Regions from separate parts of the Planococcus sp. APC 3900 genome, predicted to be linked through region 2. Evidence: predicted binding sites of a transcription regulator. Region 2 holds the regulator's gene; the other holds the start of a gene.
What was found. The regulator LexA, encoded in region 2, represses DNA repair genes until DNA is damaged. The targets are predictions, from matches to a motif close to CGAACATATGTTCG.
Positions count from the first base shown of each region.

Region 1: QMA04_RS00920 (YolD-like family protein) is a predicted target of LexA. The motif match lies at 4,077-4,090, and genes of this name have one in related genera.

Region 1 is NZ_JASDCT010000001.1:190,965-196,480, forward strand. Features, by position in the region: gene QMA04_RS00885 (DUF6176 family protein) at 1-147, shown strand, start outside; gene panB (3-methyl-2-oxobutanoate hydroxymethyltransferase) at 402-1,238, shown strand; gene QMA04_RS00895 (helix-turn-helix transcriptional regulator) at 1,417-1,653, shown strand; gene QMA04_RS00900 (DUF2178 domain-containing protein) at 1,646-1,993, shown strand; gene QMA04_RS00905 (RNA polymerase sigma factor) at 2,026-2,724, shown strand; gene QMA04_RS00910 (zf-HC2 domain-containing protein) at 2,721-3,269, shown strand; gene QMA04_RS00915 (YfjL-like protein) at 3,271-3,954, shown strand; gene QMA04_RS00920 (YolD-like family protein) at 4,111-4,443, shown strand; gene QMA04_RS00925 (hypothetical protein) at 4,764-5,048, shown strand; gene QMA04_RS00930 (murein hydrolase activator EnvC family protein) at 5,156-5,516, opposite strand, start outside.
Region 2 is NZ_JASDCT010000015.1:1,031-6,546, reverse strand. Features, by position in the region: gene tkt (transketolase) at 1-148, opposite strand, end outside; gene QMA04_RS17850 (DUF896 domain-containing protein) at 236-469, opposite strand; gene QMA04_RS17845 (YneB family resolvase-like protein) at 528-1,181, opposite strand; gene yneA (cell division suppressor protein YneA) at 1,178-1,495, opposite strand; gene lexA (transcriptional repressor LexA) at 1,661-2,281, shown strand; gene QMA04_RS17830 (class I SAM-dependent DNA methyltransferase) at 2,346-3,080, opposite strand; gene QMA04_RS17825 (hypothetical protein) at 3,178-3,372, opposite strand; gene QMA04_RS17820 (hypothetical protein) at 3,434-3,865, opposite strand; gene QMA04_RS17815 (hypothetical protein) at 4,013-4,201, opposite strand; gene QMA04_RS17810 (hypothetical protein) at 4,363-4,821, opposite strand; gene QMA04_RS17805 (hypothetical protein) at 5,071-5,199, opposite strand.

The sequences.
Region 1 (5,516 bases), on a different contig from region 2:
GGAACCGAATTGGAGAACTCCAGCCACGAAGTGGATAAAAAACACATGGCGTTCTGGAATGAATGCATTGATTCTGCCTATGGTTCAGTGGACATGGAGCCCCAGGTTGTCATGATTCAAGAAAAAGTAAGGGCAGCTATGGAATAGATCCGTTTGTATGGAATTGGCCGCAACTTCGTACATAAACCATATCCCAACATCCAAGCTTCTGCTATAGTGGCAATAAGGGCGGTATCATTGTTGAACTGCACCCGTATAAAGACACTCAACAATTGCATAGTTCTGCCTTGATCTTACATCGACAGGGACGGAGAAAACCACTGATACTTATTCTGCCCGTCTGTCCAGTTTTGGAATGGATGGGCTTTATTTCGGTTTTCCTCCCAAAAGGAGAGAAAAAAATGAAAAATACAGCCTCACTCATCAAAATGAAAGCACAAAACGAAAAAATCGCCATGCTCACCGCTTATGATTACCCGTCAGCCAAACTTGCTGAACAGGCCGGCGTGGATGTGATTCTGGTCGGCGATTCTCTTGGAATGGTCGTCCTGGGATACGATTCCACTGTGAAAGTGACGGTCGATGACATGATCCATCACGGCAAAGCAGCCCGTCGCGGTGCTCCCGATACGTTCTTGGTGGTGGATATGCCTTTCGCTTCATTTCATGGCAGCCTGGAACGCACACTGGATAACGCAGTCCGTATTTTCCAGGAAACCGGAGCGGAAGCAGTAAAGCTTGAAGGGGCAGATGAGGTCGTGGAGGTAGTGAAATTACTGACACGCACCGGCATTCCGGTTGTCGCGCACCTTGGTCTGCTTCCACAGACAGCGGGTGTGCTGGGCGGCTATAAAGTACAGGGGAAAACAGCAGACGCCGCGCAAAAGCTGATCGATGATGCACGGGCATGTGAAGCGGCAGGAGCCTGCATGCTCGTTCTCGAATGCATTCCTTACCAATTGGCGCAAAAAGTCACCGCAGCATTGACGATACCGGTAATCGGCATTGGAGCCGGCAGTGAAACAGACGGACAAGTCTTGGTTTATCACGACGTCCTGAAGTACGGAACCCATCATTTGCCGAAATTCGTGCATTCTTACGCGGAAACCGGGGACTTGATGAAAGACGGCCTGACCCAGTACGTCGACGAAGTAAAAACCGGCGCTTTTCCTGCAGAAGAACACCGCTTTACAATGAAAGAAGAAGAACTTCAACAATTGTACGGAGGAAAAGAATAGAAAGAAGAATACCCGGCATCTTGAAAAAGATGCCGGGTTTTCATGTGTTTTTATTGAAGAACCATATACGGATTCTTATGTAATAATAGCAAGAAATAAAAATATTATTTTATTAAGTATAAGTTTACTTTACTTTTATAAAGAATTGATTTATTATATTTTCTAAGAGGTGATGATCATGAAGAAAGATTTTGGGGACTCGATATCCAATAAGGTTTATGAATATCGGGTGCTCGCCAGAATGTCCCAGCAAGAATTAGCGGAAAAAGTGGGAGTTTCCAAACAAACCATCTTTGTTATGGAAAAAGGGAATTATGTTCCAACCTTGCTGTTAGCTTTCCGAATTGCCGACTTTTTTAAGGTTGATGTAAACGATGTTTTTACTTATTTAAAAGGAAATGGTCAAAATGAATGATTTTTTCGCGAATATCCATCACGCTATTTTCGATCCTTTTAGGGCTTGGGCTGAACAATCTACTGGGAATTGGAATATTCTCATCGGGATTGGGTTTTTACTGCTCATGGGCAGTCTGATTCTTCTTTATGTGTCTTATAAGAAGATGGGGGAAAGCGATGAACGGACAAATCAATTGTCTTTAAAGAGCTGCTACTGGATGCTGTTGGCCATCATTTTATGTGACATCATCTTTCCGAAAGAGTATATGTGGACAATCTTTTTCCTGTTTAAATATTCGTTGGCATTTTTAGCTGGCGGTATCTGTCTGACTGTCCAGTATAAAAGGGATTTTGCATAAAAACTATTAGACATGGATAGAGGGGAGAAGATGTGGATCGACTACATTCTCTCTTTTTTTTGTTTCTTAAAGGCCATCCTTTACTAGTTTTGATTTTAATTAAAAAAATATTCATAGAACTAAAGATGGGAAAAATCTATGGAATGATAAGGGAAAGAAAATTTATTAAAGGATTTTGTAACGAAATAGATGGTGGCGGTATTAATACTAAGAACAGCAAGAAAGCGAGGGCAGTGATGAATAAGCTTAATGAAGAATACGAAAAACTTCACCCAAAAATCTATGCGTTTTTCTATGCGAAGACCGGCAATCAGGCGACGGCTCAAGACCTTTGCCACGATACCTTTTATGAAGCGTGTAAAAGTATTGCGTCTTTTAATAACCATTCTACACTGTCCACGTGGATCTTCTCGATTGCGAATAACTTACTGAAAAAATATTATCGAAAAAACAAGTATCAGCAAAGCTTAATGCAAAAATTCGCAGAGATTCCAGAGGCTGAAATTCATTCGCTAGAAGAGTTGGTAGAAATCAATGAAGACACAAAACTACTGTTGCATCACATTTCAAAACTGGATGATGCTTCAAGAGAAATCGTGTTGCTTCGGATATATGGAGAGCTGAGTTTTGCAGATATCGGTGTCTTAATCGGCAAATCAGAAAATTATGCGCGTGTAACATTTCACCGTTTGAAATTAAAAATTCAAAAACTGCTGGAGGTGACGTTATGAAGAATGAATGTGCAATTGTGCAAGATCTTCTGCCTTTATACGAAGAAGAGTTATTGCAGGTAGAGACCAAACAATTTATCGAAGAACATTTGAAAAGCTGCAAAGAGTGCCGTCTTCTTGCGGAACAATCACAAATTCCGTTGCCCGCCAAAGTAGAACCGGGAGAGCCTTCGAAAAAGATGATCCGTAAAATAACCTTACGGCTGACCACAATTCAGATTTTCTTTGTGGCGATTGCCTTTATGTTCGCGATGGGTACAACCATTATGAATGACAATGCGGGTTTTATTCTGACCTACACTATCTTGGGGCTGGTCACGTATCTCTTTTACCGGTCGGTCCTTATTGCTGTTCTCCTTGCAGGCGTGCCGAACTTCATCTGGAATTGCCTGTTGTACATGACGGATCTGCTCGGTGAGTTCTATGCGGAAAGTTTTTGGGAAGCACTTCAATTAGCGCTGTTTTCACTAACCATCCATCTAGTGTTTACGATGATCGGCATCGTCATCGGTTTCTGTATTCTTAAAATAATGGAGGAAAACTAATATGAAAAAGAAAATAATATACGGTGTGATCGCGATTTTATTGATTGCTGGGGTCGTGTTTGCTTATATACAAATGAGCGGGAATCCATTCGAAAAAAACAGAGCGCAAGAGAGCTTGGAAACGTTTTTAGACCAAACGTATCCGGACATGGACTACAAGATCAAGCGGTCGGCAGATTATGGATGGACCGATGCCACTTTTCGTTTTACCGTAATGGAAACGGAAGCGATAGGAGTGGAAACGGCTTATGAATACGATGTCTCTGCTATCGAACCGTATGAAATTCTGGGTGATACCATTCACTTCTCAAAGATCGACAAAGAAGCTTCGAAAAAATTAAATACCGAGGCAGAGCAATACATTCTGGCGCTTCTTCAGAAAAAAGTTCCAGAAGTCGGCGATGTGGCCACAGACGTAGAGGTTTACGACAAACAAGCAGAAGAATGGACACCCCAAACGAAAACACCCAAACCAATTTTGATTATGCTGGAAATTGAAAAAAGGAATTTGTCTAAAGAGCAAATGCTGCAACAGAGTCGGGAAATACAAAAGCAATTGAACAGTGAATCCATCGATTATTATCTAGCTGAAGTAGGATATCACCGCGTTGTTGAGGGCGAAGAAATTTATGACTACACCAGCTTTACGCCAGAGCAGGAATTAACGATAGACGATGTAAAGTAAAAAGCTGCCAACATATTGAAAAAGAGGAGGTTGAAAAACTTCTTCTCTTTTTTTGCAGTTCTTCTTCAAAATAAAAAAACTTCTCTAAAATAGAGCAATTCCTCTTTTAAATGGGTATAATAAGAACAAATGTTCTTATTCAAGGGAGTGTAAGATATGGAGCAAAGAAGCATTACCGGCAAAACAAATGAAAGAAGACAAACAAGGTGGGATGGCCTTTTCGTATCGGAACATGCATGGAATTCCATTAATGATCCGCAGCCGATGCTCAGCGCCGATGAACAAGGGGCTATCATTGATATGTTGATAGTAGCCTGCGAACGGCAGTGCACGGTATTTATCCAATCCTGGCAGGACCGTCATTTCCACTATCACCGTTGCATAATTCAAAAGCTGGACCAAGAGCAGTGGACCATCACCTATGAAGATGCGTTCGGCGAGTGGCGACTGCCAATCGGTATGATTATATCTATACATATGCTTGATTGAATGATAAATTCTTTAAATCTATATAAGTTGAACTAAAGAAATAACATTTTATATACCACTTCGACTCTGAGAAAAAACTCTAAAGATATGGAGTAAAACAGCGAAGACTCCTGCGGCTTAGCGAGACGACCGATACACCGCAGGGAGCGCAGCGGACGAGGAGGATTGGGCGCGAGCCCGCTGGAAAGCGTAGCTGTTTTACGGAATATCGGCTCCTACAAATCATTAGTTCAACTTATATAGAACTTATTAGCGTAATGAAAAGATGCAGTTAAAGTAAAACTTACAGTAAAGTAACCTTGAATTTTAGGAGGAGAAAAATGCATAGAATCAGCAAACAGGAAGAAAACGAATTTCCGCTATTTACTACTCATGAAGAAGCGATAACTTATTTTGAAGAAAAGTATGGAGAGAAGTTTGTATTTGAAGAGTCTTCGGATACCAGTGATGAATTGTGTTTCTTCTATCGGTTAATTACAGACGAAGAGGCCTATATAAAAGGGATATCAGAATTGAATTCTACTGGATACATAGGAATTGAGTTTAAAAATAGCTATCAACCGATCCAAATTATGGAGAACGGCAGTATACAAATCGATCATTAAGAAAAATTGTTCGATTAAAACATCCATCCAAAATGCTTAGGCTATCCGATAAAGAAAATTGAAAGAAAAAACCGGCATCTCCTGAGAGAAGCCGGTTTTTTAGCATGTTATCGAACGTAAGGAGCAGGGTTGACCGCATTTGAACGTGCGCCATTCCAAGGTCCTACGTGAATTTCAAAGTGAAGATGTGTGCCTGTAGAACGGCCTGTGTTACCCATGCCGCCTACTTGCTGACCTTGTCCAACTGATTGTCCAACAGATACGTTGATCGAGCTCATATGGCCATAAACGGTAGCGTGTGTCTGGCCGTTGATGGAATGTGTAAGGATGACAACATTCCCGTATCCGCCCATATTGCCGGCGTAGGACACCATACCGCTCGCTGCGGCAACAATTGGTGTTCCAGGTGAGTTCGCGATATCCATTCCAAGGTGTGATTCTGCTCCGGCTCCGATGTCACGGCCGCCG
Region 2 (5,516 bases):
TGTGGTTCATATGCTTAGTCCACAAAGTATATGCCATTGGAGCTGCGCCCATTGGCAATCCTGGATGACCAGAATTTGCTTTTTCGATTGCATCGATGGAAAGTGTACGAATTGTTGTCACTGCAAGTTGATCTGCGTGGGTTGACATAGTAACATCCTCTCTCAAACAAAAATATAATCCCTTTCTAGTTTAGTCAACAATAGAAAAGAATACAATGAAAAAGAGAATAAGTATTTAATTCAAATACTTATTCTCTCGAATATTTTTGACCTTTTCTGGCGTTACGTCGTTCCCATTCGGGTCAATTACTTTTACATTTTCAATTGTTCCACGCATCGTTTTACGGAACGTTTGCAAATATTCCTGGCGCAAAGAAGATTGTTCTTTTGCTTCTTCTTTGGATAATCCAGTCGTTTTCGATTTACGTGATAGTTCATTAATTCTAGTTAATTTGTCTGGTGATAACATAGACATCCACCTTTCTTCTTTTCATATGGTACAAAAAAAGTAAGGTTTCTGCAATGTTTTAGTCTTTCATCAGCTTTTCGTATTCCTTATATCGCCGATGAACCGTCGCCTTGCTCGCTTGGTAGCCGAATCCTTGCAAGGTTACAGCAATTTCACTGAAAGTCAGCCCATTAGTTTTCAGGCTGACAATTTGATCGATAGGCAGATCCAAGCGTTCACGCCCATCAGGATTGCCTTTGCCTTTTAGATTTTTTTCCGGTTTATAGCCATTTTCCACAGCGCGTTTCATGCCCCGCTTGATTTTGGCATTATGTATTTTGCGCTGATATTCTTCAACGATTGCCAGAATTTCAAGCACCATGTCATCCATATCATTAAGGGCTATTGGCCCCATATCCGATAAGGTATAAACTTCCACGCCATATTTCTTCATGACATGCAAAAGAGCAATACGTGCGTGCCCTCTGCCCAAACGCGTTTCATCCTGAATAAAAACGGCATCGATTTTGTCTCCCTTAATGCAATTAAGCATTTCAAGCAGACCGTCACGATCCATCTCGTATCCACTGTGCTGATCGGTGTATACACCATCCACTTTATAAGATTGTTCAAACGCGAATTTCATCAGTTCTTCTTCCTGTCTCTCAAGGGAGGATTCCTGCGTATCTTTGGTCGTGCTGACACGGCAATAAATTAATGCATTTTTCTTCATTCAGTATCACCTGCAAATTTAATGGTCTCATCAGGAGCAAATTTCAATTGGTCGCTTGGAATCTTAAGGGATTGTCCTGCAATGATTTTTGGAGTAGAAAGGTTGTTTTCTTTCATAATCTCCTCTATCCATTCATGATGGGGAGTCGCGCCACTGAAAGATTCAGCTAAAGTCCAAAGCGTATCGCCTTCTTCTATTTCAACTTGGCTCATTGATGTACTGTTTGTATTATGGGACAGTATGGCGTAAAAAGTAAATACCACAATTAATGAGAAAAATGCGATAAGATAAGTATTTTGTCGAATGAATGTCATTTGAACCGCCTCCTAAGAATTTGTGTTCGGAATGTATGTTCTCATATTAATGCGAACAGGTGTTTTTGTCAAGAATAAAATTCGAACCTATGTTTGCATTTCAATGCCCGAGTTGGTATACTATTGGTAGAAATCAAGTAGAATTACTCAAATGAGGTGAAACTGTTGAAAAAAGTATCCAAACGCCAGGAAGACATTCTGTCATTTATAAAAGAGGAAGTTCGGCTGAAAGGCTATCCGCCATCCGTACGCGAAATCGGTGAGGCAGTCGGTCTTGCATCCAGTTCGACTGTACATGGACATTTAGCACGTCTTGAAAGCAAAGGCTTGATCAGACGGGATCCCACCAAGCCGAGAGCCATTGAAGTAATAAGCACTGATGAAGCGTTAATCGATAAAAGTCCGGTATTGCATGTTCCTTTGATCGGTAAAGTAACTGCCGGTGTTCCTATTACAGCAATTGAGAACGTGGAAGAGTATTTCCCGCTTCCGCAAAGTTATGGCACTGAAGATGATCACATCTTCATGCTGGAGATCATGGGTGAAAGTATGATCGAAGCCGGAATTTTGAACGGAGATTATGTAGTGGTTAAGCAGCAGCAGACCGCGGATAATGGGGACATTGTTGTCGCAATGACGACTGAGGATGAAGCAACAGTCAAACGCTTCTTCCGAGAAGAAAATTATTTCCGTCTTCAGCCTGAAAATTCATCAATGGATCCGATCATTGTAGACCAAGTATCGATTCTTGGTAAAGTTGTAGGCGTTTACCGCCAAATCCATTAAAAAAAAACCGGGGAAATCCCTGGTTTTTTTTAATGGATATTTTTATTATGTAAACAATTTCGATTTAGCGTTTATGACAGCTGAAAGCTAAAATTACAGGAATTCTCATTCTCCTACTATACTCTTCATCAGAACTGAAATATTGACGTTCGGGCTTCCCTTCCCGAACATTCGTTACGCTAAATCCCGCCTTTGTCAAAGAAGTAAAATAGCTTTCAATGGTCCGGTGATGCTTGACGACAATTTTATCGATCCACGGTTCGTGCCGTTCCCCTTCTTTAAAGTAATCGTCCACCAGCCAATTGCTTCTTTTTTCTCCTGACATTTTACTTGAAAAAGATGAGGTCGTCAGTGGATGCTGCACACTAAATACAAATTTCCCCTCAGCTTTTAAGGATTCATATACATTTCGGAATAGTTCGTCCACTTCCGGTAAATAATGGATGGCTAATCGAGAGGAGACGATGTCATAGGTATTTTCAGGAAAGACAAATGACTCCATAATTGCCAATGTCAGATCGGCATTGACACCCTCCAAATTTGCAGCCGCTAAGCCGATCATTTCTTCAGACCCTTCTACACCATGATAATAATGCGCTCCTGCTTCCAACAGTTCTTTTCCGAATAAGGCATCTCCACATCCTAAATCGAGTATATCCTGGTTTTGAAAGTTGCCAAGCAACCCATAGATTATTGGTTTTTCAATGCTGTTATTAGGGCTCTCCGCCCGATTTCTTCTTTGCAGAAAGTTCTTCAAAAAATCTTTTTCCTCGTAAGCACTCGATCCTCTGAATTCCATTCATTTGCCTCCCAATCGAATTGTCATGCAAAAAATCTTTTAAAAAAAGGAGTTGCGCAAGCAACACCTTAAGTGCAGCTTGCCGAGAAAAAATCTTCTACAGTTCGCTGACGATAATATATTTAACTAAATTGATAGTAATGCGATAAATATTGCCTGTTTGTTCATCTGAAATTTCATAAGTGCCATTGGAAGGAATCTTGCTTAATGCCGATTCTTTATCTACAGCCTGGACATTGTGTACGATGGTATTGCCTTGATCAAAATAAAACTCTACGCGAAACGGTTTCATGCAATAGCCTCCTTTAAACTTTTACTTTATCTTCGTGACTCAGTTTAGCATATATCCTTTATTATTGCTGTTTGTATAATTCCTTGTATACGATCACTTTCAGGGCAAGCAGCTCTTCTTCATTCAAATCCTCTTCAAGCTTCTGAATCACTTCGTCTGCTGACATCGTGCCATCTTCAATTCCCGATTTCATTTTAGCCAGATCCGCAATGCCGACCTTTTTGATGACTGTACCCGCCGCATCTCCAGTTGTTTCAAATGGCAAAGGCATACTCTCTTCCTCTGCAATTTTGGCTTCTTCTACATATTCAAGCATTTGTGGATCACTTTCAACATATTCCACCACTTTTTCCATTTGCCCGTTGTTCCGAAGCTCTTCTGTCGCCTCGGCAACCAGCCGGTCGGTCGACAAATCGGGTCCGATAACATATGTGCCAATGCCTGCAAACGAAAAGAAGATTAAAAAAACAATGATAGACATTAAAAAGCGCATAGCCGATTCCCCCTCCGTTTTTAGACTATTATAACAGTAGACGCAAAAAAGTGTATAAAGTTACCAAAAAAGAATAACCTCGCAGTTCGTTCTTTGCAGAACGGACGACAAGGTTATTTCTTTTACTCAAGCATGTTCATCAATTAATCATCGTTTCTGCTGCTCAGCAATCCACCAGTCAATGTGTTCTAAATTAAAGATCACAGTGTCTTGGAATGCTTTGCGGTGCGGAATCTTTCTTTTCGACATTAAATCTGTAATCTGCTCTGCAGCCAATGGATAATTCACTGATTCCAAATATTCTACAAGATTCGAAAGTCCTTGGATTTTCCTCAAATTAATCGCCTCCCACAAAATCCTTCTTCTTTCAAGAGAAAGAAAAATTCAGTATGAGTTATTAACTTTTCAGGCTGCAACTAATTATAACCTTAATTCGCCGGCTGTAAACTATAAAAAAAGGTATTCTTCGCATACTCTGCATATTTTCATCATAAATTTCACAAAGCCTGTTTAGTTAGAATCAGGATATTTTCAAGCAACAGCAAGACAAGGAGATATCCGCTTGCCTCTGGAATCTTTCTTTGCCAGCACATAAAAAACAGCATCTCCGAGGAGAAACTGTTTTCATGTTTACTTTTCTGCAGAGTCAGAACAGCATAACCTTTATCGGCTTTGAGGCTCCAATCGACAAAAATTTCATTTATCGGTCTCTTCAGTATCTTTTCCAATGTTGATTGTTTAAATAATTTATATTCTAATGGCCGTTTAGCCAGTTTCAAGGTGTCTTCAATGCCCATGCCTATCCATTCATTTTCGAGCAGAGTAAAGATGTCTGTACGACGAATCAGCAGGGTTCTTTCAATATCTCCGAAACGGTTCAGTAAATCCGAGGTTCTTTGCTCCAGTTCACTTATTTTAATGATTCCATCGAAGAGAGCCTGCTCGTTAACTTCCATCAGCCTAGGCTCTATTTCTATCACGCTTTCTTCCAAGACAGTAAGAATCACACCCGACCAGTTCACTAAATTCCAAACGGCATACTGTTCTTTAATCTCGTGGCCTGCTTCTGTTAAAAACTCCGTTGAAATGCTTCGCCAATTATTTGAGGAGCAATTGAAGCCGGAATCCCTTTAACAGGAAACACACACAGATATTCCACCATCAACGAGAATCACTCAATTCTCAACCGTGAAGCATTCTGCTGATCAAGAATCGACGCGGTGGCTTTCTTCATAAGCACGCTCATCTTTGTGGTAACGGATGTATGATTTTCCGAAAGCGACTAAAGACGTGATCCAGAGAGAAATTAGAATTGCGTATAAGATCATGAACATAATGATTCCTCCTCTTTTACTAATCAGCAACATAGTCAAATATTAACTTTTTTTTTAAAAAAACTTTTTAATATCTCAGTCTGCCAGGTCATTGCCAATTAGTCGCTTTAGCACACGAATAAGTTTCTATTAGTTTTCAATTTCCATTATTTTTTTTCATTTTCTCTTTCTGGACTCGACGGAAAACAGAAAAAAGCCGTTGGCGCTTTGCAGCACCAACGGCTTAAGGTAATTTTTAGTACATCTTCAAGTATTGCTCGCGTTCCCACGGGTGGACGCTTGTGCGGATTATATACCTGGTGTTTTTATCCGATTTC